Linked DNA regions of Dinghuibacter silviterrae. The protein of the gene in region 2 interacts with the protein of the main gene of each other region in a pairwise test. Links are inferred from orthologs where the notes say so. Each region holds a gene or a part of one and is shown on either strand. Other genes may lie near its edges. The genes, in order: tpiA and pepT.

Region 1 (14,491 bases), on a different replicon or contig from region 2:
CGGGCTCCGGTCCTGGAACTCACCGCCCAAGACCAGGTTGAGCCCTGTTTTGCCCAGGTCTTTTGCATACTGCAACCGGCCGAAAGACGCTTCGTAGATCTTCATATAATTGGCCACGTCGAACAAGGTATAGGCGGTGTTCAACTGGGGCGTGATCGGGTCCGCGTTGTCGTATTGGAAAGTGGTACGGCCACCCGCCACCGTTAGTTCGGACGCATACTTTACGTTAAACCGGTATCGTGCTTCCAGGCTCCCGCCCCAGGTACGGTTGGCAAAGCCGTAGCGGATGTCGGGGTGAAGCTCCAGGGCCTGGTGGTCCCCAAAGCGTTTTTCATAGCCGAGGTTGAGGTGGCCGTACCAGCCTTCCACCGTATTAAACCCAAAGGCGGTCGTCAGGGGCGGCACGCTCATGGTCACCTTGGACCGCTGGTGCGAGATGTTGATCCCCGTCAGGAATAAACCCAGGGGTGTGATCTTGTTGTTGGCCTTGTCGACCGAGTCCATGTACCGGGGCGTCGACTGGATCTTTTCGAGGCTGTCTTTCTTATGATAGTCCCAGGCTTCCGCTGCTGTCAGGGGGACCGGCCGGATGCTGTCCCAGTAATCCGCCGTCTTTTTGTTGGAGCCTTTATCGTACTGGAGGGTGGCGTTTCCGAAATAATCTTTTGGCAGCCCTGGATGAAGCTCGAAATCGGAATAGATATTGGCGACGCTGCCGCCCCCCGCAAAACCAAAAAGGTTAAAGGCAAACTGGCCGACCTGGCTGCGCATCACCCAGGCGCCCGTGTCTCCTGCCAGGCCGTTGTCCAGCGGCGCATACAATTGCTGCATGTGAAAAGTATCGAGCAACTGGAGCTGGGCGGTCTTCAGCAGTACCAGGTCCGTGGAATGGATCCGCCACAAACCGTCCACGATGTTGATGGTGCCCGTAAAACAGGGTTCGTAAGCCCGGCGCGGCGTGACCTTGATCTGGTCGATCATCCGCCCGTCTTCGAAATAGGTACCGACGAGCTTGTACTTATAATAGTGCAGCGCCCCCGCGGCAATGGGGCTGACAAATCCCCGGGGATTCAAATTCCCCAGGTCGATGATGTTCTGGTAAAAGGACACGATATAGGGAATGGTCGCGCCGTACCCGTTGCTTTGTCCGCTGACCTTTGTAGAAAGGACTTCCACTCGTTGTTTGTCGGGGGGAGATTCCGCATAACGCGCGTACACCTCCGACATATAGAGCGTGGTATTTTTGCCGATGTAGTTGGTGTCTGTAGGAATTTTCTTACCCATAAACCTTTTGGGGGTCTCATACAAACCCGCCTTACCTTTGGAATAGACCATGCACTGGAACGATTCCAGCTCTTTGAGGTGAATGGTCCTCAGCGCAATCGTATGACGAATGATGCCATAGGCAGGGTCTTCATCTGTACTTTTGATGATCAGTTCGCTTAGGCTCAACCGTTGGGTTGTCAGTTGAAAGTCGAGTACACGATCGGCAGACAGGTCAATTTTTTTTTCGGACTTTGCATAACCCACGTGTTCACAGACAACGGTATAGGCCCCCGGTGAAAGGTGCAGGGTATACTGTCCTTCGGCATTGGCGGTCACGCCCCGGGTGGTGCCTTTGATCAGCAAGGTAGAAAAGGGTAAAACGGCGCCGCTGGAATCCCGGACAGTTCCCGAAAGTATCTGGGCGTGAAGAGCTAAGGGCAGGATAAACAGGGAGCAGATGGCTAACAACATTCTCATAACCCTAATGTAAGTTGCGATTTGTTAAAATCCACCCAACGTAATTCTTTTATTTGTATATTTTCTCATGCGATCCAGCATCCTTATGAGCATGGCCATCGGCCTGCTCCCTACCGTACCGATTACGGCTCAAACCAAGGCCGGTCTCACCTTTGCCCACGGACAGCACATGGTGATCCTGCCCTTTTATACGTCCGACCACCGCATATTTATCAAGGCAAGGGTCAACGATTCGGGTGACCTTGATTTCCTGCTCGACCCCGGAGCCCGCACCACGGGTGTACAAGTCGACCGCGCCGTCGCGGAGTCCACCAATTTTCCGTTGACCGACACCGTTGTGCTTTGGCTAAAGACATTAAAGATTGCCCGGCAGCGGATCACCTGGGTGACGCAAAAAGACCTGGAACCAGGTCATCCCTGCAGCGGGGTACTGGGGTATGGATTCCTACGTAATTTTGTGCTGCGCTTCGACGGGAAACACGGGCGATTGATCGTCACGGATCCGGGGTATTTCGAAGACAATACCCTCAAGGGAAAGGAGCCCCTCAATGGGCAGAATCTCATGCTGCTGTTGCGCGAGGGGAAAACGGTGACGTTGCATTATCCACGGAATTACATGATCGTTTCGGACTAGGGCGCGGCGTGGAGCCGCTGCGTGCGGGGCCGCGCCGGAGCCACAGGCCTATGCTGCCGTGCGCTGGCGGTGCAAAAAGCTCCCGCTGAGCGCCCCCATGGCCCCCACGAGCCCCCCGACAAACCCCGTCACCGCGATCAGGAGCAGCGGGGACGACATCTTTAACACCAGCAGGCTGATGCGGTTGGCCAGCAGGTGGTCATTAGCCTCGTCCAGGTACAGCGCCAACCCCGCCCACAACACAAAGACCGCGGCAAAGCCGCACAGGAGGGCCTTCCAGGGCGTTTGCGGAATCAGGGCGCTGACGACGAAGGCAACAATGGCGACCGACCAGAAAGGGAGGTAGATCTGTGCGCCAAGGCTGAGGAGGAGGATCAGTATAAAGGAGATCAGGAACTTCATCGTCAGGGTTTTGAAAAATTAAGCGTCCAGCGGATGCGGGGATCGGCCTGTTGATCCGGCTTCATCACCCAAAGGGTATCGTATTGGCCTTTTGCCCAGGGCATCACCATGTTGTCATAAAAGATGCTCCCCGGGTTCCCGCTTTGCCCACCGGGGTAAACGCCATAGGCCTTGATGGGGTTGCTCAGTTCGACCACCATCCGCCAGCTGGGACCGTGGTCCGGTCTGGCGGCGTTGATACTGTAGGTCCCCCCGCCGATGGGCAGGTGCAGGTCGCTCAAGGCGTCCAGGCGGAGCAGGTGTTCGACATGGGTATCCTTAAACACCGCCCAGTTCAGGGTACTGGACGTGCCCGCCTGGAGCATCACGGGATAGGCCTTTTTCCAAGCCAGGGTGGCGATCTGCCGGAGCGTTTCCGTCTGAGGGGTGCGGATGTCGTCCACAAATTTATAGGTGGAATCTTTGAGCAAGGCCTCCACCAATGTCTCATCATAAGGCATCAGCAACGGCAGGGTCGTTTGGGCGAGTTCGTCACCATAGACCGCCTCTTTGAGGGTGTCCCACCAGGTGTGGAAAATGCTGGGCGCCGTTTCCCTGGCGTCGTTGCGCAGGTTCCAATCCCTGACGGCGTGATAATAGTCCAGCTCCCCGGGATCCATGGCCGTGGTATCGATGTATTTCAGGAAAAGGGGCCGCGCCATTTCTGCAAACACATCATAGTTGTCGGTCTGGAGGTTCATCATTTCGGACGGCGTCGCCTGGGACATGGTATCCAGCTCCCGGTTGATCGCGATCCCGCGATAGGGCGGATAGTTTCCTCCCAGGTAGTAGGGATAAGATTTGACGTCGACGGGTATCTGGTTGGCGCTGGAGACATAGCCCCTGGCGGGGTTGACCATGTGCGGGTTCTCCACCTGGGGAATGGTCCCCTGCCAGGCGTAGGTAGAATCCGTACCCGGCATCACAAAGTCTCCCTGCCGGAACCATTTGGCCGGGAACGACCCCTGGTCCCAAATGGCAATGTCCCCGTCGGTGCTGGCGAATAAACAGTTTTGCCCCGGCGTGTGGATGTTTTGGATCGCCGCCAGGTAGTCGTTATAGTTATGCGCATGGTCCAGGTCGCGGAAGGCCAGGAGCTCGTTGCTCGAATCCTGTGCGGTCCATCGGCAGGCATAATACCGGCCCGTGTTGAGCGGGTCCGGGTATGAAGGGTCGTACATGACAGGCCCCCAGACGGTATACGCCACCGTATCCATAAAGTCAGGCGCGCCTTTCACCTTGATGTCCTCGACCCGGAAGGTGGTGGGCAGCCACTGGCCGTTGTATAAATATTCCTTGCGCGAATAATCCCTGAATTGTACTTCGTAATAGTCGCGGACGTCCCGCATGGCGTTGGTAAAGCCAAAGGCGCAGGAGTCGTTAAACCCGATGATCACCGCCGGCGAGCCAGGAAAGGATACCCCGTAGACATTCATATCCGGTGTATGGATCTGCAGCTCGTACCAAAGCGACGGCAGGTTCAGCCCCAGGTGGGGGTCGTTACAAAGGATGGGCGCCCCGCTCGCCGTCCGGGAACCTGCCACGGCCCAATTGTTCGAACCGTCGTCCCGGTCCGCTTTCCAGAAGTCATAGGGCAGCGGTCCCCCCTTGGTCATCATATACGCGGTATCCACGTGGGCCGGCAGGTGCAGGCGGATCCCCGGCGTATCCTTGTGCAGGTACAAGGGCGTGCCCACCGGGATAATGGGGTCTATGGAATCCTGGGTGGTGGGATACAACAGCGCGAAATCCGCCGCGCTAAACAGGCTCCGGGCGTTGGTCAGCGGGAAGTCGTTCTCCGCACCCGCCAGGTCCAGCGACATCAACTTGAGCAACAAAGCCGTTTTGAGGTTTGTCCACGGTTCCGGTTGAAAACCGAGCAATTTATATTCGAGGGGAAGGGTGCTTGCGGTAAGCGTAGACATATAGGCATTCACCCCTTCGGTATACGCGTCACAGGCCGCCTTGGTCACCGGATCGGCTTCCATCCCTTTCAATGCCTGTTCCGCCCCATAGACCATTCCCAGCCGCCTGAAGTTCCGGTCCACCCTGTTGAGCAGGTCAACGGTGCCCGTATAACGCCCCAATATCTCCGACAAACGTCCCGCGGCAAAACGCGTCTGGAAATCCATTTGCCAAAGCCGGAAACGCGCGTGAAGATAACCCTCGGCAAAAAAAGCATCCTTTTCACTTTGGGCAAAAATATGGGGGATCAGCTTGTCGTCCAGGTATACCTTCACCGGCGCCGACAACTCCTGGAAGTGCAGGTCCATCGCATAGTCCGTACCCGCGGCCTCTGCGTTTTGCCAGAATCCGATCTGTGGATCGAAAAACGGCCCCAGCGCCGGCAGCGATTTAAAGGAGGTATCGAGTACAACGACCAGGAGCCCCGTAGCCAAGGTGCTGGTGATAAAAGGCCATAGACGCATAGAGAGGTAAATGGAGAGCGGAAGATACTTAATTTTTGAGAAGGCGTCCCAGCAATTCCACCTCTTCCACGCTATTATAAGCATGCAACACGATCCTCAGCCGCTCCGTTCCCTGGGGCACCGTGGGATACTGGATGGGCCGGACGTCCAGCCCGGACGTTTGTAAAGCTGCCGCCACCCGCCGGACCTCGTCGTTCCCCGGTACGATCACCGCCTGTATGGGCGTCGCGCTTTTCAGACGGGCATAGGGCAGATCCATTGCCTGGAAGTGGGCGGCCAGCGCGTGGAGGTGTGCCCGTTCGGCCGTCATTCCGGGAAACACCCCATACGACTTACGGACGAGGTCCGCGGCCACCGGCGGCAGGGCCGTGGTATAGATCAGCGAACGCGAGAAATTGACCAGGTATTGTTTCAGGTCGGCGCTCCCCAGGACAACGGCCCCATGGCAACCCAGCGCCTTGCCAAAGGTGTGGACCCGCGCGAAACAGCGGTGCTTTTTTTGCACCAGCCCTTCGCCCCTTTCCCCGATCACCCCGGTGGCGTGGGCCTCGTCCACGATCAGCCAGGCGTCGTAGCGCCGGCAAAGCGCATCCAGTTCGTCGAGGGGGCAGCAGTCGCCGTCCATCGAGAAGAGGGTCTCCGTGACGACGTACACGGCGCCGCGGGGGCCGTCCGCGCCGGTCACCTTCTGCAACAGCCGCTCCAGGTCCGCCATATCATTATGCTGGAAGGAATACGCGCGCGCAAAGCTCAGGCGGATCCCATCCCGGATAGACGCGTGCGAGAGGCTATCGTATAATATGGTGTCCTCCTTTTGAAGGATGCTGGAGAGAAGTCCCACGTTGGCGTCATACCCTGAATTGTACATCAGCGCCGCTTCGGCTTCGTGAAAAGCGGCGATCTCACCCTCGACGATGGACAGCAAGGGGTAGTTCCCCGCCAGGAGGCGGCTGCCGGTGCTTCCGCCCGACAGCACCGGGTCGTGGGCGAGGAGGTGTCCCCGGGCGATCCCCAGGTAGTCGTTGGAACAGAAGTCCACCGACGGGGCGCTGAGCTTTAACTCGCGGAGGGCGCCCTGGGCGGCGCGGGCCTCCATTTTTTTCTGAAGAGGAAGGGGTAACATGGGCGTAAAGATATTGTGTGGCGGCGATATGCGCCGCCCATGGTACCTTTGCCCCCATGGAAAAAAGCGTATTAGGCCTACACCTGCCGACGGATCCCCGCTGGGTGGACCTGGCGGGCAAGACCCTGGAAGATATCCTGACCGATCATGCCTATTGCGAACAAAAGGCGGCCACGAGCTGTATTTCGCTCATCCAGCGGTATTCGGACCGGGAAGTGCTTGTCAACGAAGTGGCGCCCATCGTCACCGAGGAGTGGGGCCACTTCCGGTTGGTCCTCGCAGAGCTGCAACGCCGGGGGCTGCGGTTGGGGCGTCAGCGCAAAGACGAATACGTGAACGCCCTGATGGCCTTCGAGGTCAAGGGAGGAGCCGAAGAGGACAAATTGCTGGACAAATTACTGTTGTGCGCCCTGATCGAGGCACGGAGCTGCGAACGCTTCAAACGCCTGAGCGAGGGGTTGGACGACGAGTACCTGCGCCAGTTTTACCGGCGCTTTATGGAAAGCGAGGCGGGGCACTATACGCTTTTTATCGACCTGGCGCTCACCTATATCCCGGAGGACAAGGTGCGCCGCCGGTGGAAAGAGTGGCTGGCCCACGAGGCCGCCGTCATGGAGACGCTAGAGGTGCGGGGCGACCGCATGCACTAGGACGTCGGCGGCTGCGCGCCGCAGGAGGCGCTGCCAGCGAGTGCGCCGCAGGCGCGGCGACGGACGGCGCAGTAGCGTTGCGCGGCCGCCGCCAGGGGCGCCGGCGAACGGGGCCTTACATCGGTCGCAGCGACAGAAAGTCTTTTCTTTTGATATAGTACAAAAACAGAATGTACAAGACCGGCCCGAAGCTCAGCACCCCGAAAATCCACCACCGCGTCAGCATCCCCGTCAGGAAAAAGAGCATGGTCAGGGCGAGGCCGGCAATGAGCTGGCCGTCGTCCATACCGCATTCGACGCGGAAATAGTACGTATTCAGGTGATAGTATACCAGCTCCAGCGGGCGTGAGATGTGGAACCCGTCCGTCACGACGAGGACGGGGTTATTGTGGTCTACATCGATGACGACCTTTTCGTTTCCAATCGGGTAGATATCCTTACCATCGAGGACGATCCGGATCCGGGAAACGCGCAAAAGAAGCTGGGGTTTCTTGACAACGACAATATGGTAGGTCTTCTCGGGGATCGTTACCTTATTTGAGTGCGCGGATAATGGCCTCGAATTCCTTGGCGATAAGGCTGGCGCCGCCTACCAAACCACCGTCGACGTCGGGACAGGCGAAGATTTCGGCAGCATTGGCGGCCTTGACGCTTCCCCCGTATAATATGGAGATGTGGTCGGCGGTTGCGCCGTATTTTTTGGCAAGGACGGAACGCAAAAAGGCGTGCATTTCCTGGGCTTGCGCGGACGTGGCGGTTTTCCCGGTGCCGATGGCCCAGATGGGTTCATAGGCAATGACGACTTTTCGCAGTTGGGCGTCGTCCAGGTGGAAAAGGCTGTGCTCGATCTGTTTGGCCACAAAAGCATTTTGGGTGCCTGCCTCGCGGACGGTGAGGGGTTCACCGCAGCAAAAGATGGGGGTCAGGCCGTGGGCGAGGGCGATGTCCAGCTTTTTGGCGAGGACATGATCGGTTTCTCCAAAATACTCACGGCGCTCGGAGTGGCCGAGGATGACGTGGGTGACCCCGATGGACTGGAGCATTTCCGCGGAGGTCTCCCCGGTATAGGCCCCGGATTTCTCGGAATAGGCGTTTTGGGAGCTGATGTGGACTTGTGTCCGTCCGGTTGCCCGGAGCTTGGTGAGGGCCGGGTACAGGTAGGGGGCGGGAACGGCAAAGACCACTTCCTGGTGGGCTTTGGGGGTCCAGTCGATGGCCAGGACCTCATCCAGCAGTTTTTCTGCTTGTCCCAGCGTCAGGTTCATCTTCCAATTGGCGGCGGCGATCTGTTTTCTCATACGGCCGCAAAAATAGGTTGTAAAATCTGTATTTCGTCAGGCGTCAGGTGCCGGCCCTTTAGTTTTTTCCAGTTGTCGATGTCCCGGAGTGCCTTTTCCCAGTCATAACGGGTGCCGTCGAGGCCCCAGCTGAAGTCGGGAAGATAGCCGGAGACGTTTCCGCCAAAGACATTGCAGCACACCCCGACCACGGCCCCGGTATTAAACCCCGTCTGGATCGCGCAACGGGAATAGTCCCCCATAAAAAGCCCGGCCTTTAACCCGGCAACCTCCGCCCTACCCTTCGCGGGGTTCCAGACCTTGACGGGTTGTGCGTTGTTCCGGACGTTGGAACAGGAGGTGCCCCCGCCGAGGTTGCACCATTCTCCGATAAGGGAGTCGCCCAGGTAGCCGTCGTGATTTTTGTTGCTGTAGCCAATCATGATCACATTCTTCACTTCCCCGCCGGCTGCGGAGTACGGACCCAGCGTGGTGGCTCCATATGTTCGCCCCCCCATCTTTAACGTCGATCCCTCGCAAAGGGCAATGGGTCCCCTTAGGAGGCAACCATCCATGACTTCTGCATTTTTCCCAATATAGATCGGACCGGTGGACGCATTTAATACGGAGAAGGATACCTTGGCGCCTTCCTCCAAAAAGATATCGTCCGGGTTGACAACATGGTTCCCCGGGGGGACCGGTTGGGAGGTACGCCCGGCCGTTAGTAGGTCGAAGTCGATGCGCAGGGAGCGGTCGTTCCAGTGGACGAGCTCCCAGGGGTAGCGGAGGACGCGGGCAGCGCTCAACATGCGACGCTGCGTGCCCTCGCCGCCTGGCGCGCGGCGCTGCGGATCATCGCCTCCGGTCGTGCGCCGTCGCGCGTCCTCGTCGCCCAAGCTGCGGCGCACCGGGTTCTTGTCGCCGGCGTAGTAAGCCAAAGGAGTGTCGCCGTCATAAAAGGCTTCGCCCTTTTTCAGGGCAACGACTTGTGCCCAGACGTCGGGGTCGGGCATGAGGGCAGCGTTTAAAAAAAGAACGGGGCCTTCGGCGGCGGCAAAGTCGGAGGCGGCGGCCGCGCCAAAATCAAGGGCGGCGGTCGCGGCAACATCGAGCGCGTTCATTTCGTTCAGCGCGCGCACGCGTTCGCCGAACGGCGCTTCCGTATTTTTACGGAGCGCATCCCCGATGATCCTTTCCCAGGTTTCCCGGATGGTCATGATACCCTTACGAAGGGCACTTACGGGGCGGGTGCGTGTAAAGGGATATAAATCTTCCTGGTGGGAAGGTTCGAAAAGGACAACCTGCATGTCCTAAAGCTAGGACAATAACTGTTGTCTCAGCAAAAATTCCATTTTGGTATTGTTGTCTACCAGCTGCTCGGTCAGCTCTTTGTTCTGGGCCCGGAGCTCGTATAGCTCGTAGGCTTCTTCGAGGTGGCGGGTGATCTCCCCCTCGTTCCAGGGCTTTGTACAGTAGCGGAATACCTGGCCGAGGTTGATGGCGTCAATGACGGCCTGGATGTCTGCATAGCCGGTGAGCAGGATCCGGATGGGGTCCGGATATTCTTCGAGAATGGAGGCGAAAAACTCGATTCCGGTCATCTGCGGCATGCGCTGATCGGAGATGAGGATGTGCACACTTTGCCCGGAAAGGATCCGCCTTGCCTCTACCGCGGATTCAGCTGTAAGGATGTTGAACTGCCGCCGGAATGTCGCTTTGAACGACAGGAGGTTGTTTTGTTCATCATCGACATACAATACTGTGGGCTTCACTTCTGTCTTCATCGTACCACCAAGATATGAATAAGTTAGGCAAATTTACTTCGGACTTTAGTTAACGACTTACAAATGAGGTTATATTAGCAAATTTATTGTCATACTAGACCTTTCTTTGCGGAAACTTCCTCCAAGGGCAATCTTTATAACTCAGAAGAATATATGGTTACGGAGGTACGAATCAGGGCTTTTAGGGCAGTAGATGAACCGGAGACTTGTCGCCATTTTATAGAGGGACACAGAACGGTATTAGGCAATCATGGCATCAACAAAGTAACTTCTTCCAACGATCAATGGGCAAACTGGCCTTCCGTTTTCGTCGTCGTAGTAGAAAGCGAGGATGACGGACGAATGTTCGGAGGCGCTCGTGTGCACGCGGCGGACGGAGTCCATCCACTCCCCATCGAAGGCGCCGTTGGCGACATGGATCCCAGTATCTATGTCATGGTCCGGGAGAACCTCTCCAAGGGCACAGGGGAATTGTGCGGGCTTTGGAACTCCATCGAAGTCGCCGGTTTAGGAATAGGGGCTATTTTCGCCTCCAGGGCCGCACTGGCCATCGCACCACAAATTGGTCTAACCACTATCTTTAGTCTTTGCTCCCCCGTTACGGTGAAATTTTCCGAGTGGCAGGGGGGCAGGATCATAAAAGATATCGGAAATAATGGTACCTTTTACTATCCGAAACACGACTTACTGGCCACCGCCGTTTTTGTACAGGACATGATCAATATGCCGGATACCGCCGCCCTTGAGAGGGACAGGATCATGAACCTTCGGGAGCAACCCCGACAGGTGGCCATGGAGCACTACCCTTTCCGGAAGGGTTCGACCGCCATTAAAATTAGCTATGATCTTAGGGTACAGAATGCGGATATCCATGAATTCAGGAATGCGTAGCTTTTTGGTGCTTTGCGTGTGCCTCTTCCTGGCGACCGCCGTGCGCGCACAGGAGGTGATCGGCATCACCAGCAACCAGCAATTGTTGTCCATCGGGCAGCAGACGTTTTTCCTAAAGGACCTCGAACAACGCTATTCGGATTCCACGATACAAACCGCGACCGGTTTTGAGCCAGTGGGGAAAAACATCCCGGTATTCCCGAAGTCCACGATCAACAACTGGCTTCGGTTCCGCGTGGCCAACCAGACGGATGACCATACCCTGTATATGACGGCCCAGGCACCCGGTCTTCCGAGCCTGATGGTGTACAAGACGCAAGGGGCGCGCCTGGTACCCATTTTCAAGGGGGGGAACATGTACCCGTACGGCGACCGGCCGGAAGACGCCGTCGACTTTGTCGTGGATCTGAAGCTGCGCCCGGGGGACACGGCCACCTATTACCTGCACGTCGTCAGCAACCACCCCCTGGTCCTGCCGCTGATCATCGGGAGCCGAGTGTCCACCGACCGCTTTTCCGACACGAACGTCTTTATCATCGGCGCGTACTTTGGTATCCTGCTGGTCATCTTTTTCTATAACTTATTTATCTATTTCTCCGTTAAGGACCGAAACTACCTGCTCTACATTATTTATGTCTTTTTCCTGGGGCTGGCCCAGTTCAGCTCCTCCGGTTTTGCCTTTAAATACCTTTGGCCCGACGTCCCCGGGCTCAACCGGTATATGGTGGTCATCAGCTCCAGCGTGGTGTGTATGGTGGCCATCGTTTTTGCGATGTATTTTTTGCAGATGCGGACGTATGCCCGCCGGTTGATGCCGGTGAACTGGTATTTTCTCATCAGCTATTCGATCGCCATCCTGGCCAACCTGGCCGGCATCAACAAGATCAGCTATAACATTTTGGATATAAACGGCCTGTTCATGGCCATCTATGTCGTGTCGGCGTCCGCCTACATCGCCTGGAAGGGATTCAAAGGAGCCATATATTACCTCCTGGCGTGGTTCATATTTATGGTGGGGCTGATCTTTTATGTCCTGAAAAATTATGGGATCCTCCCGTCCAATATCTTTAGCAACTACGCCCTTTATATAGGCTCTTCGGTGGAAGCGATCCTCCTGTCCATCGCCCTGGCGGATAAAATCAACGTCCTTACCCGGGAAAAAGAAGCCTCCCAGGCCAAAGCCCTGGAGGCATCCAGGGAAAACGAACGCCTGGTCCGGGAGCAAAACGTCATCCTGGAGGCCAAGGTCCACGAACGGACCAAAGAGCTGGAAAAAAGCAACGACGACCTGAACGGGGCCCTGGACCACCTCAAGGCGACCCAGTCGCAACTGGTCGAATCCGAAAAGATGGCCAGCCTTGGTGTGCTGACCGCCGGTATCGCCCACGAGATCAACAACCCCATCAATTTCGTCAAGTCGAACATCAAACCCCTGCAGCTCGACATCCGCGACCTGTGGGAGATCATCGGCCAATACGAGAACCTGGACCTCAAGGGAGACCTGGAGGACCAGATCGCCGAAATCGACGCCTACAAACGCGAAATCGACATTCCCTATATCAAAACCGAAATCGGTACGCTGCTCCAGGGCATCGAGGACGGCGCCACCCGGACCGCCGAGATCGTCAAGGGGCTCCGGACCTTTAGCCGGCTTGACGAAACCGAACTTAAAAAGGTAAGCCTTCACGAAGGCCTGGACTCCACCCTGGTCCTTTTGAAAAGCACCACCCCCGGGAACATCCAGGTCGTCCGACACTACGAGGCCATCCCCAACGTAGAGTGTTTTCCCGGCAAGCTCAACCAGGTATTTATGAACATCATGAGCAATGCCCTCTATGCCATGGACAAAAAACACTCCGGGCAAACCGAATACCTGACCGTATCCACGGCCATGTACGACGCCGAACAGGTCCAGGTGCGGATAGCCGATACCGGGACCGGTATGCCCGACGAGGTGCGGGAAAAGATTTTCGATCCATTTTTTACGACAAAAGAGATCGGGGAGGGCACCGGTCTCGGATTATCCATCGTGTTCAGTATTATTGAGAAACATAAAGGCAGGATCGTCGTACATTCGACCCTGGGTAAGGGGACCGAATTCCAAATCATCCTCCCCATCGTTCACCCTGTAAATTGATACTATGAGCGACAACCGGATTAAAATACTTTACCTGGATGATGAGATCAACAATCTCAACACGTTCAGGGCCAGCTTCCGGCGAAACTATGAGATTTATACGGCGCTCACCGTTACCGAAGCCAAAACGCTTCTGGAAGAAGTCTCCGTGGAGGTCATCATTGCCGATCAGCGCATGCCGACGACCACCGGTGTCGAGTTCTTCAACAGCATCAAGGAAAAACACCCCGACCCTATCCGCATCCTGCTCACCGGGTATACCGACGTTGAAGACATCATCGACTCCATCAACAAGGGACAGATCTACCGGTTTATCCGAAAGCCCTGGGAGGAGTTTGAGATCGCCACGGCCATTACCAACGCCCACGACCTGTATACCGCCCGCAAACACCTAAAAGAAAAGGTGGTGGCCCTTGAAAAAACAAACGAGGAGCTCAACCGGTTTATTTATAGCGCCAGCCACGACATGCGCTCACCGCTCGTGTCTGTCTTAGGTATCATCAACCTCGCCAAGTCCGACCAGTCCATCATCGATCCCAACGGTTATGTCGACCTCATCGAAAGCTGTATCCTCCGGCTGGATGAGTTTATTAAAAAGGTCATCGAATACTACCGCAACACCCGGGTCGACGCCGATATGGAAATCGTGAACTTCAGCCAGATCATCAAAGAGGCCATCGATACGCACCGGCACCGGAACAACAACGTCCACTTCACGGTAGACGTCCAGGAAGACCATGTGTTCAGGGGTGACGCCTTCCGCACCGCCATCATCCTGAACAACCTCATCTCGAACGCCATCAAATACCAGAAGTCCGACGAGCCAAACCCCAAAGTGCACCTGCAGGTCCGTACCTACCCCCACAAAGCCGTGATCACCATAGAAGATAACGGCGTGGGCATCCTCCATACCCATTTGAACGACATCTTCCGCATGTTTTTCCGCAGCAACCGTACCGACAATGCCGGTACGGGTATTGGCCTTTATATAGTAAAAGAAGCGCTCAACAAGATGGGTGGTACGATAGAGGTAGACTCTACTTATGGGCAGGGAACAAAATTTGAAATTATTCTACCGAATCATGTCGAGTAAGTGCGCCGTTGTTTTGATCGATGATAACGAGGTCGATCTGTTCCTCCACGAACAACTCCTGCTCCGTGCGGGCTCGTTCGGGCCTGTATGGTCCTTTACCAACCCCCGCCGTGCGTTGGATCACCTCGCCTCCCTACCCTATATCGATCCCACCGAGCGCTACCCCATCGTCCTGTTGCTCGACATAAAAATGCCCGATATGGACGGGTTTTCTTTTCTTGACCGCCTCGACGCGCTCCCTGCCAGCCTGCGCCGCCGCTGCCACGTCGTCCTCCTCTCCGCTACGCTC
Region 2 (14,459 bases):
CCGGGGCTGACAATTCCGCTCCCCTTGCAGGGCTGTTCTATGGTGGCGGCACCGCCATCCTCAAGGCCCAGGTGATCGGAAGTGCGACGATCGTGTTAGCGACCTTCGCGGTGTCCTACGCCATGATGTGGGTCATCCGCCTGTTGCCGCATCCCTGGAACCTGCGCGTGGAAGAACATGGCGAAACCGGGCCTGGTGGCCTGGATGCCTTCGAACACGGTGCTTCCGCTTACAACGACGCCGAAACCGGCAGTGGTATCCCGGGTAGCATAGGGGTAAAGGATGGTGAACTCGTACTTGAGCTTTCCTAAGAATAATTTGCAATAGTCTGTCCAAGGGGCCTCCCATCCGGGGGCCCCTTTTTTTTGGCGCTTCCGCCCCTCCATTTTGGCGTCCGCGGGTGTGTTTGCGCCAGGTGGTTTGGCTATCTTTGACCTAAGCAAAACCCTTGGTCATGAAAGAAATCGCTTTGCTGATCCATAAAGATGTGGTCTTATCGACCATTTCCGGAACACTGGACATGTTGGAGCATACCAACCGTTACCTGGAAGCGTCGGGGAAACCGAGGGCATTTTCGGTGACCCTGGTGGGCGAAAGCGCTTCCAATGACCTTTTGCCGGTGGCGGCTCCTTATATCCATTATTGCCGGTATACGGACCTGGCGTCGGCCGACCTGATCATCGTACCGGCCTTTTTTGGGCAGCCGGACGACGTCTTTGCGGGGCATCGTAGTCTTCTGGACTGGCTAAGGCGCATGCACGACGAGGGGAACGAGATAGCAAGCCTTTGCTCGGGGGCGTATTTTCTTGCGGAAGCAGGGTTGCTGGAAGGGCGGTGTTGCACGGCACACTGGAGGGACATAGAAGACCTGAAACGGCGTTATCCGGATACGCGCTTTTTGTCCCGGATGGTCATGACGGATCAGGATGGATTATATACCAGCGGGGGAGCGTTTTCGGCTTTTCACCTGGTGTTGTACCTGATCGAGAAATATTGCGGACGCGACATGGGCATCTGGGCTTCCAAGATGTTCTCACTGGACATGGACCGGGAAAGCCAGGCGTATTTTGCGGTTTTTCAGGGGCAGTTCCGGCATCAGGATGAACAGATCCTCACCGCCCAGGAGTATATTGACAAGAATTACAACGAGCCGTTATCGGTAGAACAAATGGCGCTGCAGATCAATATGAGCCTGCGTAATTTTATCCGCCGGTTTAAGACCGCCACCCAGAATACACCCCTGGAATACCTGCAGCGGGTCCGGATCGAGGCGGCCAAAAAAGCCTTGGAAGCAGGCAATCCAACCATCACCTCCCTGATGTACGATTCGGGGTACCAGGATATCAAGACCTTCCGTAAGGTATTCAAACGCATCACGGGGCTTACCCCTATCGAGTATCGAAAGAAATATTCCCGGACCTTGCCGGTGCTGAACTGATATGACCCTTCCTCCAGAACTTATTGCCTCCCTGAGGGGCGTGCCGGGATTTGATGAAGAAGCCTTTTTGGCCGTGCACGAGCGGGGAGAGCCGCCGGTGTCGATACGGCTCAATCCCGCGAAAGCCGGCTTTTTGCCGGATGTGCCGCAGCGCCCCGTCCCCTGGTGCGACACCGGCCGCTACCTTTCCTCCAGACCTTCGTTTATCACCGACCCCGCCTGGCACGCCGGGCGATATTACGTACAGGAAGCATCGAGCATGTTCGTGGAACAGGCGTTCCGCCAACAGGCACCGGGCGCCCTCCGCGTATTGGACGCCTGCGCCGCACCGGGCGGGAAGAGCACCCACCTGCAATCCCTGATCGGTCCCGGGGGCCTGTTGGTGAGCAATGAAGTGATCCGGACCCGGGTGGGCATCCTTTCAGAAAACCTCCAGCGCTGGGGGGGATCAAACGGGGTGGTGACCTCGGCCGATCCCCGTGAATTCGCGGGGCTCCCTGGTTTTTTTGATGTGGTGTTGGTGGACGCGCCCTGTAGCGGTTCGGGTCTTTTCCGGAGGGAACCCGAGGCCATACGGGAGTGGTCTCCCGAACAGGTCGAGCTGTGTGGCGCCCGTCAGCAACGGATCCTGTCGGATCTTTCGGGGGCATTGACGGAAGGTGGACTCCTGATCTATTCGACCTGCGCCTTTTCACCCCGGGAGGACGAAGTCGTGGTGGATTGGCTAGTGGAGCAACTCGGGTTCGAAGCGCTGCCCCTGGCATTGGATCCGGTCTGGGGCGTAGTCGAGTCGGGGAAGTATGGGTACCGGTTTTACCCGAACCGGCTGGAAGGGGAAGGGCTGTTTCTGGCCTGTCTGCGGAAGCGCAACGGCGTGTCTTCGTCTTATCGGGGAACGTTCCGGCCTGGTGTTAGCCTGTTGGGAAAACGCGAGAAGGAACTGGTGGCGCCGTGGGTGGCTTCCCCCGATGACTATACTTACCTGCTGACCGGGGAAACGGTGCGCGTCCTTCCTTCCGGCCTGACAGCGGACATTGCGCATTTGTCGTCCGTGCTCCCCGTCCGGGAAGCAGGGGTGGCCATCGGTCAGATCATGCGCAAGGACGTCGTGCCCGATCCGGCACTGGCGCTGTCTTCCATATTATCAACCGGCATTCCCCGTGTGGCGCTCGACCTGGAGCAGGCGCTGGCCTTCCTCCGGAAAGAGGAGCTGAGTCTCGATGACGCGCCCAAAGGATGGGCCCTTGTGACCCATGGGGGGTATGGACTTGGTTGGGTAAAGGTCCTGGAAGGCCGGATTAATAATTACTATCCAAAACAATGGCGGGTGCTTAAAAAGTAAGGTTTCCTTACTTCCTTCCGAAATCCGCCGGATTCTCCCCCCAGGCTTTTGTCTCCCATTTTAGGATGGGGTTTTTGTAGGTGTTGTCTTTTAGCCACTGCTCGCCCCGGGCGATGAGGTCGAAAAGGACGGCGTTGCGATGGGTTCGTTCCAGTTTCGTGTTGGCTTTTTTCTGCTGAACCCAGCCGATGGCGTTGCGGCTGTCGCTGTAAATGGGCAGGAGAAGCCCTTTCTGTTTGCAATAAGCGAGGGCATGGACGATGGCAAGGAACTCGCCGATGTTGTTGGTTCCGTCGGCGTAGGGGCCCTGGCGGAAAACCAGGTCTCCGGTCTTGTAGTAGACACCCTGGTATTCCATATCGCCGGTGGCCGTATTCCAGGCGGCGTCGACGCAAAGGCTTTCTTTCAGGGGAGAGCCGACGGTTCCCCGGGGGGCGTTGGTTTTGGCACCCGCCTTGGTCCCTGCGCCTTTGAAGACATAGGCCGCACTGTTGCCGCGGAAAGCGGTTTGTGCCTCCGCCGCGCTGGGAAAACCCTTGTACCGGGCGTCGGGAAAACCGTCGATCTGGGCTTTGCAGTCGGCCCAATTGTCGTACACGCCGGGTTTACGGCCCTGCCAAACCACGTAAAATTTTTTCTCTTTTGCCATACGGAAGGACCGCAATGTTACGTTCTCCGGAGGAAGAATTATCGAAAATATTGCCCGAAGTTTACAAAATGGATATTATTGCACCCAAGTTTAACCTTAAAATCATGCTATCGATGAAGCAGTTTCGCGGGGTGTTGGTGGGGGTGGCAGTACTGTGTGGGACTGCCGTGGTCAGGGCACAGACGGGGGACCTGATCGTACAACGCGACGCAGGCGGACTTTACCTGAACCACCAGGTGGCACCCAAAGAGAATTTTTACAGCATAGGCCGGCTTTTCAATATCAGCCCGAAGGTGATCGCGCCGTTTAACGGGCTTGCCCTGAACGGGGGTTTGAGCATAGGCCAGGTGATCAAGATCCCGCTGAAAGAACAGAACTACACGGCGGTCAAAAAGAAAGACGCGCCCACGGAGGTCCTGGTGCCCTTGTACCGGTTGAGTGCGGGGCAGAAGGTCCTGGCGGGGTTCCTGAAGGTCAATAAGGGAGAATCTCCCCTGGCGGCCGGAGGCCCGGCGGTGTCTAAGCCTGCCGGTGTTCCGGAGGAGGCTCCCGCGGTGGCTGTCGCAAAGCCGGCCCCGGCAAAGCAGGAGGTGCCCACCGGGCAGGAGGGAACGGCACCGGCGAAACAAGATCCGGCACCGATGAGCACAAAGCCCGCGGATGACGGGGCCGCCCAAACGACGGCTCCCGCCACCACGGACCCCCTGGCGGCGCCGGCGGACCAGCCTGTAAAACCCGTCGTCAAGAAAAAGAAAAAGCCGGTGGCGGCTCCCCCGGTTACCGCGCCGGCACCCGAAACGACGGCAGCGACAGCGCCCGTGACGCCGGCCCCGGTGACCACGCCGGGCTCATCCCACTATAACGGCGAAGGCGCTTTTCATCCGGATTACCTGACCCAGACCGACGAGGGACGCAAGACCCGCAACGAGAATGGGCTGGCTGGCGTCTTTAAAAGCACCAGCGGCTGGGACAACGGGAAGTTTTATGCCCTGATGAAGGGGGTGGAAAGGGGAACGGTGGTCAAGGTGACCAACCTGAGCAACAACAAGGTTGTTTTTGTAAAGGTATTAGGCGACATTGCCGATATCAAACAAAATACGGGGATGCTGATCGTCCTGAGTGACGCCGCGGTGAATCAACTGGGCGCCAGTACCGACCGGTTTACGGCCTCCTTAAGCTACGCGAAGTAGTCCAGTTCAGGGCCGGGGTTTGAACCCCCGGAGGAAGTCTTCTATTGCCATCCTTTTTTTGCCCTCCAACTGGAGTTCCCTGACGACGATATAGCCGTCGATGGCGGCAAATTTCAGAAACGTCTTGCCGTTGGTTTGATAGGAACCGGGTTCCGCCATGCGGGCGGGCGGGACGATTTCTTTCTCACACCCAAAAATTTTCAGGGTCCTTCCCTCCATCTGGGTCCAGGCGGCCGGGTAGGGGTTGAGTCCCCGGATCTGGTTGTAGATCTTGTTTACGGGCTGGAACCAGTTGATCAGGCAGGTCTCGCTGGTGATCTTCGGCGCGACGCGGAGCTGGCGCGGATCGGCGACCTGTTGGGGCTTTTCCTCCAGGGTGCCCTCACCCAACTGGTCGAGGGTGTCGATTAGGAGGTCCGCCCCTTTTACTTTCAGATCGTTATAGAGTTCCCCCAGGGTGGTGTTTTCCCCGATGGGGACGGACGCCTGTAACAGGATATTCCCGGTATCGATGGCGTGTTGGAGCCGGAACGTCGTGACGCCGGTCTCGGTTTCGCCATTGATGATGGCCCAGTTGATGGGTGCGGCGCCGCGGTATTGCGGGAGCAGGCTGGCGTGGACGTTGATGGTCCCGAGTGGAGGCATGTTCCAAACAGCCTCGGGGAGCATCCGGAAAGCGACGACCACCTGGACGTCGGCTTTTAAAGCAGCCAGTGTTTCCAGGAATTGGGGGTCTTTGAGCTTTTCGGGCTGAAGGAGGAGCAGATTTTTGTCTTTTGCATATCGTTTGACGGGGCTTTCAGACAATTGAAGCCCCCGCCCGGCGGGTTTGTCAGGGGCGGTGATGACGCCGGCGATGGTGGCGCCGGCTTGTACGAGTGCGTCTAAGGAAGCTACCGCGAATTCGGGGGTGCCCATAAAGACGATCCTGAGGTCCTGCCATTTTTTGCGCATCCGCGAAGGTAACAAATGTTCGCTCACGGCAAAACGGGCAGCCGCGCGCTATTCGGGATAGATCAGGTATTTGGTGCGGATGGCTTTAAAAGCTGCTATCCCGGGTGCCCAGCTGGCGCGGATGGCGGCCTCGGAAAGACCTGCCTTAAGTTGGGCTTCCAACTGACCGGAACCGGCCAGCCGGGTAAAAAAGGCATTGAAAAAACTATCCTTTGCGGGGAAATCGCGATAGGCTTCCAGGAGCCAGCGGAGCTGGAATCGGCCTTCGAGGGCGCCGGGGAGGGAAAGACCGCTGAGGTCGGTGCCATAACAGGTTTTGTCTTTCAGGGGCGGATTTTTGGCCCCGGGGACGCTACGCGGGGTAAAACTAAAACCGCGGTCCGGGAGCGAGGGGTGGCCAAAGCATTGAAACGGGAAGTCCGTCCCCCGCCCGACGCTGACGGCGGTGCCCTCGAAAAGACAAAGGTCCGGGTAGAGGTAGACGCTTTGCATGTTGGGGAGGTTGGGGGAGGGCTTTACAGGAAGCCTGTAGTGACTGTGATGTGTGTACCCTGTACAGGGGATGACCGTGAGGCGGAAGCCGGGCGCCGCCGATGCGTCGATCCAATGCTGGCCGATGAGCAGGTGCGCGTACTCACCCAGGGTCATCCCGTAGACGACGGGGATCGGCTGCATACCGACAAAGGACTTAAAACGGGGATCAAGAACAGGGCCATCTACGTAAAAACCGTTGGGGTTCGGCCGGTCAAGAAGGATCAACGGCTTTCCATTGGTCATCGCGGCTTCCAGGAAATATTGAAGAGAAGAGATATAGGTGTACCAGCGGACGCCCACGTCCTGGATGTCAAAAACGAGGACGTCGACGTCCTGGAGCTCGGCGGGGTTGGGCGCCAGGTGTTTGCCGTAGAGGGACACGATGTCCAGACCGGTGGCGGAATCCCGGCCACCGCCCACCGCTTCGCCGGCGTCGGCGTTGCCCCGGAAACCGTGTTCAGGGGAAAAGATCCGGACGACCCGGATGCCCCGGGCGAGGAGGGTGTCTACCAGGTGGGTGGGCCCGACCCGGGAGGTCTGGTTGGCGAAAACCGCCACCCGTTTGCCTTCCAGGAGCTTGAGGTATTGGGCCATGTGCTCCGCGCCGGGGACGATTTGCGCCGCGCAGGGGGCCGCCGCCAGGCTTATCCACAGGAGCCACCATATTTTTATCATTAGCATCGTTTTGAGAGGTCAAAGATGCTAACTTGCAAGCATACTTTAAAAATCTGAAATTATGCAACAAGTAAAAAAGGGGGACAAGGTTCGTGTGCACTATCATGGAAAGCTGACCAATGGAGAAACCTTCGATTCGTCTGAAGGAAGGGCCCCCCTTGAATTCATCGTCGGGGCGGGTATGATGATCAAAGGTTTCGACGCCGCCGTGGTGGGGATGACTTTGGGAGAAAAGAAAACCGTCAATATACCGGCCGCAGAGGCTTATGGAGAATACGAAGCGGACCTGCTCATGGAGTTTCCCCGGGACCAGTTTCCGAAGGGGCTAACGCCGGAAGTCGGGATGCAACTGACGATGACGAACGGGGCGGGGCAGCAGATCCCGGTGACCATCGCAGCCGTCAAAGAGGACGTGGTGGTGCTGGACAGGAACCATTTCCTGGCGGGGAAAGAGCTGGTTTTCGACATTACCCTTGCTGAAATAGTCTGATGCCGCTGGACTACGCCTTTACGGTCAGCGAACGGTTTATGCGCTATGTACGGGTGGATACGCAAAGCGATCCGCAGTCGTCCACCCATCCCTCGACGGAAAAGCAAAAGGACCTTTCCGGGATACTTGTCCGGGAGCTTCACGACATAGGCGTAAGCGACGCGGTGATGGATGACTACGGTTACGTATACGCGACGATCCCCGCCAATACCGGCAAAGCGCTCCCCGTGTTGTGTTTTTGCGCACACGTCGATACCGCACCGGATTGCAGCGGAACGGGGGTCCGGCCCCTGTTGCACCGGCACTTTGACGGAGAGGACATCGTACTCCCCGACGATCCGTCGCAGGTGCTGCGCGTAGAGGACTTTCCCTACCTGAAAGAGCACATCGGCCTGGACATCATCACGGCCAGCGGGACGACCCTTCTCGGGGGGGACGACAAGGCGGGGGTGTCCATCATCATGGACCTGGCGCATTACCTGAGCCTGCATCCGGAAGTACAGCACGGCACCATCCGGATACTTTTTACCCCGGATGAGGAAGTGGGCAGGGGGACTGCCAAGGTGGACCTGGCGAGGCTGGGCGCCGACTATGGCTATACGCTGGACGGGGGCGAGGCGGGGTCGCTGGAAGACGAGACCTTTAACGCGGACGCCGTTCAGATCGATATTACGGGCATCAGTGCCCACCCGGGTTATGCGAAGGGTAAAATGGTCAACGCGCTAAAGGTCGCCGGGGAATTGCTGGCGGCCTTGCCAAAAGACAAGCTGGCGCCCGAGGTGACGGACAAACGGGAGGGCTTTGTCCACCCGGTCCGTTGCGAAGGCATGGCGGAAAAAGCGACCGTGGAGTTTATCGTCCGGGATTTTACGGTAGAAGGACTAAAGGACCACGAGCGTACCTTGTACGAGCTGGCCAGGAAGGTCGTGAGCGCTCACCCGGGCGCGGAGCTTTCATTTGACGTGACGGAACAATACCGCAATATGAAGAATATCCTTGAGCAGCACCCGAAGGTGACGTTGTATGCGCAGGAAGCGATCCGCCGTACGGGGCTCAAGGTTCGCGCGGAAAGCATCAGGGGTGGCACGGACGGCAGCCGGCTTAGCTATATGGGGCTGCCTTGTCCCAACCTGTTTACAGGGATGCAGGGGATCCATTCGCGCCGGGAATGGATCGGGGTGTCGGATATGGAAGCCGCGGTGGAGACCCTGGTGCACCTGGTTCAGGTGTGGGCGGAACATAGCGAAGAATAAACCACATATCGATATGAACTATATTCCCTTTATAGGACTCTTTATCCTGGTGATCCTGATTTTTTCCGGTCTGGTGACCGTGGCCCAGGGAAACGTGGCCGTCGTGACCCTGTTTGGCAGCTACCGGCGGATCCTCCGGCCGGGGCTCAATTTCAAGATCCCTATCCTGGAGCAGATCTACCGGAAGATCAGCATCCAGAACCGTTCGGTGGAGCTGGAATTCCAGGCGGTGACCGTGGACCAGGCCAACGTCTATTTCAAGGCCATGCTCCTGTATGCCGTTCAGAACGCCGACGAGGAGACGATCAAAAAGGTGGCGTTTAAATTTATCAGCGAACGGGACTTTATGCAGGCCCTGGTGCGTACCATAGAGGGGACCATCCGCGGCTTCGTGGCGACCAAAAAGCAGGCAGAGATCCTGGGTCTGCGCAGGGAGATCGTTGAATACGTAAAGGCACAGCTCGACCATGCGCTGGAAGAATGGGGTTATCACCTCATGGACCTTCAGATCAACGACATTACTTTCGACAAGGCCATCATCGACTCCATGAGCCGTGTGGTCGCGTCCAATAACCTAAAGGCGGCCGCCGAGAACGAGGGGCAGGCCCTCCTGATCACCAAGACCAAGGCCGCCGAAGCGGAAGGGAACGCCATCAAGATCTCGGCAGCAGCGGAGCGGGAGGCTGCCATGCTCCGGGGACAAGGGGTGGCCCTTTTCCGGGAAGAAGTCGCCAAGGGGCTTAGCCACGCCGCCGAAGAGATGAAACAAGCGAACCTGGATACCAACGTCATCCTGTTCAGCATGTGGACGGAAGCCCTCAAGAACTTCGCGGAAGTGGGGAAGGGGAACGTCATTTTCCTGGACGGCTCCAGCGAAGGCATGCAGAAGACCATGGGGCAAATCATGGCGTTCCTGCAGATGAACCTGACGACCAAGGCAGATTCCAAGGGGTCGAATACTAATTAACACTATTTTGCGTTACTTAGGTACCTGAAAAATTTACTTTTGCCCATAAATCCTAACAGGAATGACCCCTATTTTGCTTCAATTGACCGGTGATTCTGTCCGTAAAATAACCGATTCCCTTGCCCACGCCCAGGCGACCGCTGCCCCTGCCCAAACGATGAACGTGATCGACCTGCTGATCAAGGGCGGATGGATGATGGTGCCCCTGGGTCTTTTGAGCCTTATAGCGGTATTCGTTTTCTTCGAGCGGTATTTCTATATCCGCAAGGTGTCCAAGTCGGACGACAATTTCATGAACATCATCCGCGACCACATCATCAACGGGAACGTCCAGGCGGCGCGCAGCCTCGCCAAAAATACGGCAAACCCGGTCGCGCGGGTGATCGACAAGGGGATACAGCGGATCGGAAAACCCATCGACGCGATCGAGAACAGCATGGAGAATATCGGGAACCTGGAGATCTACAAGATGGAACAAAACCTCGGCATCCTGAGCGTCATCGCCCGGATCGCACCGATGTTTGGATTTCTGGGGACGATCGTCGGGATGATCCAATTGTTTTACGAGATTACATCGACAGGGGTATACGACCTGACCACCATTGCCGGTGGTATTTATGTCAAAATGATCACCAGCGCCTCCGGTCTGATCATCGGCCTGCTGGCATTTGTGGGCTACAGCTTTCTCCATACGCAGATCGACAAATGCGCCAATAAGATGGAGCGCGCCAGCTCCGACTTTATCGATATTTTACAAGAACCCACCCGATAAACCGTATGCAACTGCGATCCAGACGAATGAGGGCCCATGATGCCGAAGTAAGCACGGATGCGCTGAATGACATCCTGTTTATCCTGGTGATGTTCTTCCTGATTGTCTCTACGCTGGCCAACCCGAACGTGATCAAGGTCACTCAGCCAAAATCAAAAGCCGACACCAAGGCCAAACAATCGGTCGTCGTTTCTATAGACGCCAACAAACAGTATTATGTCGGATCGGACAAGGTGACGATCGACCAGCTCAAGGCGGCCTTGATACCGGTTCTGGCGAAGGAAAACGGGGAGCCGACCATCGTCATCAACTCCGACAAGACAGTGCCTATCGACTATGCCGTTGCGGTGATGCGGATTGCCCGGGAGTTGAATGCGAGGACGGTGTTGTCGGTGGATAACAAATAATTATCGTCTTGCCCGGATCATCCGGTCTTTGCCCTGCATATCCTTTTTTAGGGTGACTTCGTTCAGGCCTTCACTTTCGAAGAGCGCGGCTGTTTGGGGGCCGAGGGATTCGTTGATCTCTACGTATAGTACGGTCCCCGCATTTGTGACGCGGGCGAGCTTTCTATAGAATACAAGTGCGTCGTCGTCGGGTACGAACAGTGCCAGGTGCGGTTCCTGGGTGAGGACGCGGTCGTGCATCGCGGCCTTTTCTTTTTCTGCGATATAAGGAGGGTTACTTACCAGGATGTCGACCGCCGGAAGCGTTGTCCAGGTGGATTTGTCCAGGAAGTCCGCCTGGATGAAGCGGACCGGTGCGTGGTGGCGTTCGGCGTTGGCGCGGGCTATGGTTAACGCGCCGGGGGAGACATCCAGGGCGTGGATCGCGGCGTTGGGGAGGTGTTTTTGAAGGGCGATGGGGATGCAGCCGCTGCCGGTGCCGATGTCGAGGATGCGCGGGGCGCCGCTGCGGGCGTCTTCGACGATCCAGTGTACAAGCTCTTCCGTTTCGGGCCGCGGGATCAGGACGTCTTCGTTGACATGGAAAAGGAGCCCATCGAACCAAGCCTCCCCAAGCACATACTGGACAGGCCGCTGGCGCAGGAGCTGGGCGAGGTCGGCTTCAAGTTGGGCGGCCTGCCCGGGGGCCAGGGGATCGGTCTTGCGGAGGATGCGGTCCATGCGTCGCAGACCCAGGCGGCTTTCCAGGACGAGGTCGGCCACGGAAGCGGCCTCGCGAGGGTCGTAGACCGCCAGGAGGGAGCGGGTGAGGTATTCGTAGGCGGCGCCGGTCGTCATGGCTGCAAACGTAGTACTTTTGCAGCATGAGCACGCACGAAAGGTATATGCGGCGTTGTCTGCAACTGGCGGCCCTGGGGGCGGGGAGCGTGGCGCCCAACCCCATGGTCGGTGCGGTGTTGGTGTACCGCGACCTGGTGATCGGTGAGGGGTATCACCAGCGCTATGGACAGGCGCATGCGGAAGTCCATTGCATCAGGGATGCGGAGGAACGGTTTGCGGCGGGGCAGTGGGCGAACTTAGGTTTTGCCGACGCGGGGGCTTTGCTGGCGGCGTCGACCTTGTATGTGTCGCTGGAGCCTTGCGCTCATCATGGGAAAACGCCCCCCTGTGCGGACCTGGTGGTGGCGAAAGGCATCCGGCGCGTGGTCGTGGGGGTGCGTGATCCATTTCCGGAAGTGAATGGTAAAGGCATCGACAAACTGCTCCGGGCGGGGATCGAAGTGATTTGTCCAGTGTTGGAGGAGGACTGCATGGCGCTCAACAGGCGTTTTTTCACTTTTCATACAAAGCACCGGCCCTATATCATCCTGAAGTGGGCGCAAAGCGCGGATGGGTGTATTGGCCGGGAGGGACAGCGGATCGCGGTGTCCAATGCCTGGTCGAAACGGCTTGTCCATCGCTGGCGGAGTGAGGAGGCCTCGATCCTTGTGGGGGGGCATACGGCAAGGGTGGACGATCCGGCACTGACGAACCGGTACTGGCCGGGACCCAGTCCGCTCCGGTTGGTGTTGGATCCGGATGGGGTGCTGACCCCGGGTATGAAGGTGCTGGACGGAGAGGCGCCGACGGTGGTGTATCCGACCCGGGACCTTCGCGAAGTCTTGTCGGACCTGCACCGGCGATCAGCCCAAAGCGTGCTGGTGGAAGGGGGCGCCCGTTTGTTAACCTCCTTTATCGCCGGGGGGCTTTTTGACGAAATCCGGGTGATCCGGTCGGAAACGGTGCACCTGCCGGGCGGGATACCCGCCCCCGTTATGCCGGTGGTACCGCTTCAGCGGTCTTTTGCGTTGGGGGACGACCGTGTGTTCATTTATAGTAGTTTTGTGACGCATGGATATTGGGGCTGACGTTTATTATACCATCGACAAGCCGTCGGTGGCTGAATTCAAGGACCGGGGCAGCCGGTTTATTGCTTTTGCCTATCCTATTCTCACCCAGGCCGATTTCAAAGAATGTTTGCAGAAGGTAAAAAAAGAACACCCCAAGGCGGACCACCATTGTTTCGCCTATCGTCTGGGCGTGGATGGTCTTCAGTTCCGTTCGGGGGACGATGGGGAACCCGCGGGCAGTGCGGGGCGGCCGATCCTCGGACAGCTTGATTCCAAAGAACTGACCAATACCGCGGTGATCGTGGTGCGCTATTTCGGGGGAACGCTTTTAGGCGTACCGGGGCTGATCAATGCGTATAAAACCGCAACGGCGCTGGCGCTCCAGGTGGTGCCGATCGTCTCCAAACCGGTGGAGGTGCCGTACGAGCTGCACTTCGACTATACACAACTCAACGACGTGATGCAGGTGGTGCGTCAACAACAGTGCCGTGTGATCGAACAGGACTTGCAACTGTTTTGCCGCATGGTCGTGGGGATACCCAAGGTGCGGCTGACGGAGGCGTTGTACAAGCTTGGGGAGTTGTATACGGTGGAGGTCAAAAAAGTCTGACGCTTTTGCGGCCGCGCACCCTGCGCGGATTTCTCAATGCTGCCGCCCGATATTCCCGTTCGGATCGATGGTCCACGTTTCATGGGTGTCCGGGGCGGTCAGCATCGCAATGAAGGTATGGGCGGTGGCTTCGATGGTGAGCGCCGTGCTATGTCCATCGATCGCGCTTTCCGCGGCCAGGCCAAGCCCGGCGGCATCCGTATAGGTGCCGTGCGTACCGTGATACATCATTTCCCTGTAGGCCACTTCCCAAAGACGGTTTTTTAGCGACTCGGAGAAGGGAAGCGTGAACGCCGTATCGTGGTCTGCAAACAAGAGGTACCCCCAACGCTCTGGAAAGTGCATGTTGATGACGCCTTGCGGGGACCACACCCAGTTGTGCTCGGGTACGTTTTGGCGTTTTACATAATGGCCGTCCTGTACGTCGGTGTCCCATTCGACACGGGAGAAATTGATGCGCCACAGGGACCCGGGGGCGGGCGTTTCTGTGCCGTTACCCATGCTGATGGCGGCGATGGGGACGGCCATTTCCACGGTCCAGCCGCGGTCGGTGTCCCCGGGATGATTGAGGGTACCGTCGATGTGTACGGCCTTTTGGAGACCGGTGGCGTCCCAGGAGATCAACGCGTTCCCGCCGACCCGGTAGGGTTCGGGCAGGTAAAGATCGAAGAGGGTGCCCAGGGCGTTGATCTCCATTTCGAAATAGTGCCTGGCGTTGTTATCGGGGTTGACAAAGACCTCGAAGTCGTTGTCGTGGAAGATGATGTCGTCGTGATGGTTCAGTGTTGCCCATACATCGGGTTCTTCGAGCTGGGCGGCGATATAGAGATAGTGTTCGTCCCACAGCATCTTTGCCCGGGTGCGAAAGCGCGGGCGGGGACGGATATCACCTTCAATATCGGAAAAGTCCCCGGTCCAGGGGGCCGTTTGCCAGGCGGCGTCGTCCAGCCGGCCGTCGATGTGCGGGGGCACGGACGTTTTTTGAACGACATAGTGCAGGGGCATCCGGGTCAGCCGGGTAAGAAGGGCGCTGTCGTCCTGGGCGGTGGCGCGAAGGGCGGACAGGAGCAGGAGGAAAAAGAGGGGTTTCATACGCGGAAGCGGGCGCTGGGCCGCGCATTTTTGGGGCCACCCGTATAGTCGTAAAATCCTTCGCCGCTTTTAATCCCCAGGCGGCCGGCGGTTACCATATTGACCAGGAGGGGACAGGGGGCGTATTTGGGCTGGCCAAAGCCGTCGTGGAGGACGCGCAGGATGGACAGGCAAACGTCCAGGCCGATGAAGTCGGC

What was found.
Region 1: the proteins of pepT (region 2) and tpiA interact in binary tests that used the Escherichia coli proteins (3 or more experiments, as listed by UniProt). The link is inferred for Dinghuibacter silviterrae from one-to-one orthologs.

The regions. Positions count from the first base shown.
Region 1 is NZ_SODV01000001.1:3,791,644-3,806,134, reverse strand. Bases 6,437-9,435 are described here. They hold tpiA (triose-phosphate isomerase), read right to left. Parts: upstream 8,319-9,435; coding sequence 7,554-8,318; downstream 6,437-7,553. Other genes in these bases: EDB95_RS16360 (putative sugar nucleotidyl transferase), read right to left, coding at 8,315-9,435; EDB95_RS16370 (hypothetical protein), read right to left, coding at 7,136-7,495; miaE (tRNA-(ms[2]io[6]A)-hydroxylase), read left to right, coding at 6,437-7,020. Outside these bases: EDB95_RS16400 (DUF5686 and carboxypeptidase regulatory-like domain-containing protein), read right to left, coding at 1-1,743; EDB95_RS16395 (hypothetical protein), read left to right, coding at 1,811-2,377; EDB95_RS16390 (hypothetical protein), read right to left, coding at 2,426-2,779; EDB95_RS16385 (penicillin acylase family protein), read right to left, coding at 2,782-5,247; EDB95_RS16380 (aminotransferase class I/II-fold pyridoxal phosphate-dependent enzyme), read right to left, coding at 5,276-6,370; more of miaE, read left to right, coding at 6,427-6,436; more of EDB95_RS16360, read right to left, coding at 9,436-9,604; EDB95_RS16355 (response regulator), read right to left, coding at 9,614-10,081; EDB95_RS16350 (hypothetical protein), read left to right, coding at 10,235-10,972; EDB95_RS16345 (sensor histidine kinase), read left to right, coding at 10,965-13,109; EDB95_RS16340 (sensor histidine kinase), read left to right, coding at 13,114-14,202; EDB95_RS16335 (response regulator), read left to right, coding at 14,192-14,491. UniProt on the Escherichia coli protein: Involved in the gluconeogenesis. Catalyzes stereospecifically the conversion of dihydroxyacetone phosphate (DHAP) to D-glyceraldehyde-3-phosphate (G3P).
Region 2 is NZ_SODV01000002.1:91,721-106,179, forward strand. The notes cover bases 6,432-9,398. They hold pepT (peptidase T), read left to right. Parts: upstream 6,432-7,271; coding sequence 7,272-8,525; downstream 8,526-9,398. Other genes in these bases: EDB95_RS17610 (exo-beta-N-acetylmuramidase NamZ family protein), read right to left, coding at 6,432-6,782; EDB95_RS17615 (FKBP-type peptidyl-prolyl cis-trans isomerase), read left to right, coding at 6,844-7,272; EDB95_RS17625 (SPFH domain-containing protein), read left to right, coding at 8,539-9,398. In the rest of the region: EDB95_RS17580 (ammonium transporter), read left to right, coding at 1-311; EDB95_RS17585 (GlxA family transcriptional regulator), read left to right, coding at 455-1,438; EDB95_RS17590 (methyltransferase RsmF C-terminal domain-like protein), read left to right, coding at 1,440-2,780; EDB95_RS17595 (ribonuclease H1 domain-containing protein), read right to left, coding at 2,788-3,429; EDB95_RS17600 (LysM peptidoglycan-binding domain-containing protein), read left to right, coding at 3,543-4,619; fmt (methionyl-tRNA formyltransferase), read right to left, coding at 4,626-5,573; more of EDB95_RS17610, read right to left, coding at 5,622-6,431; more of EDB95_RS17625, read left to right, coding at 9,399-9,492; EDB95_RS17630 (MotA/TolQ/ExbB proton channel family protein), read left to right, coding at 9,554-10,264; EDB95_RS17635 (ExbD/TolR family protein), read left to right, coding at 10,270-10,671; prmC (peptide chain release factor N(5)-glutamine methyltransferase), read right to left, coding at 10,672-11,508; bifunctional diaminohydroxyphosphoribosylaminopyrimidine deaminase/5-amino-6-(5-phosphoribosylamino)uracil reductase RibD, read left to right, coding at 11,535-12,578; EDB95_RS17650 (IMPACT family protein), read left to right, coding at 12,562-13,170; EDB95_RS17655 (carbohydrate-binding family 9-like protein), read right to left, coding at 13,204-14,262; EDB95_RS17660 (3-hydroxybutyryl-CoA dehydrogenase), read right to left, coding at 14,259-14,459. UniProt on the Escherichia coli protein: Cleaves the N-terminal amino acid of tripeptides.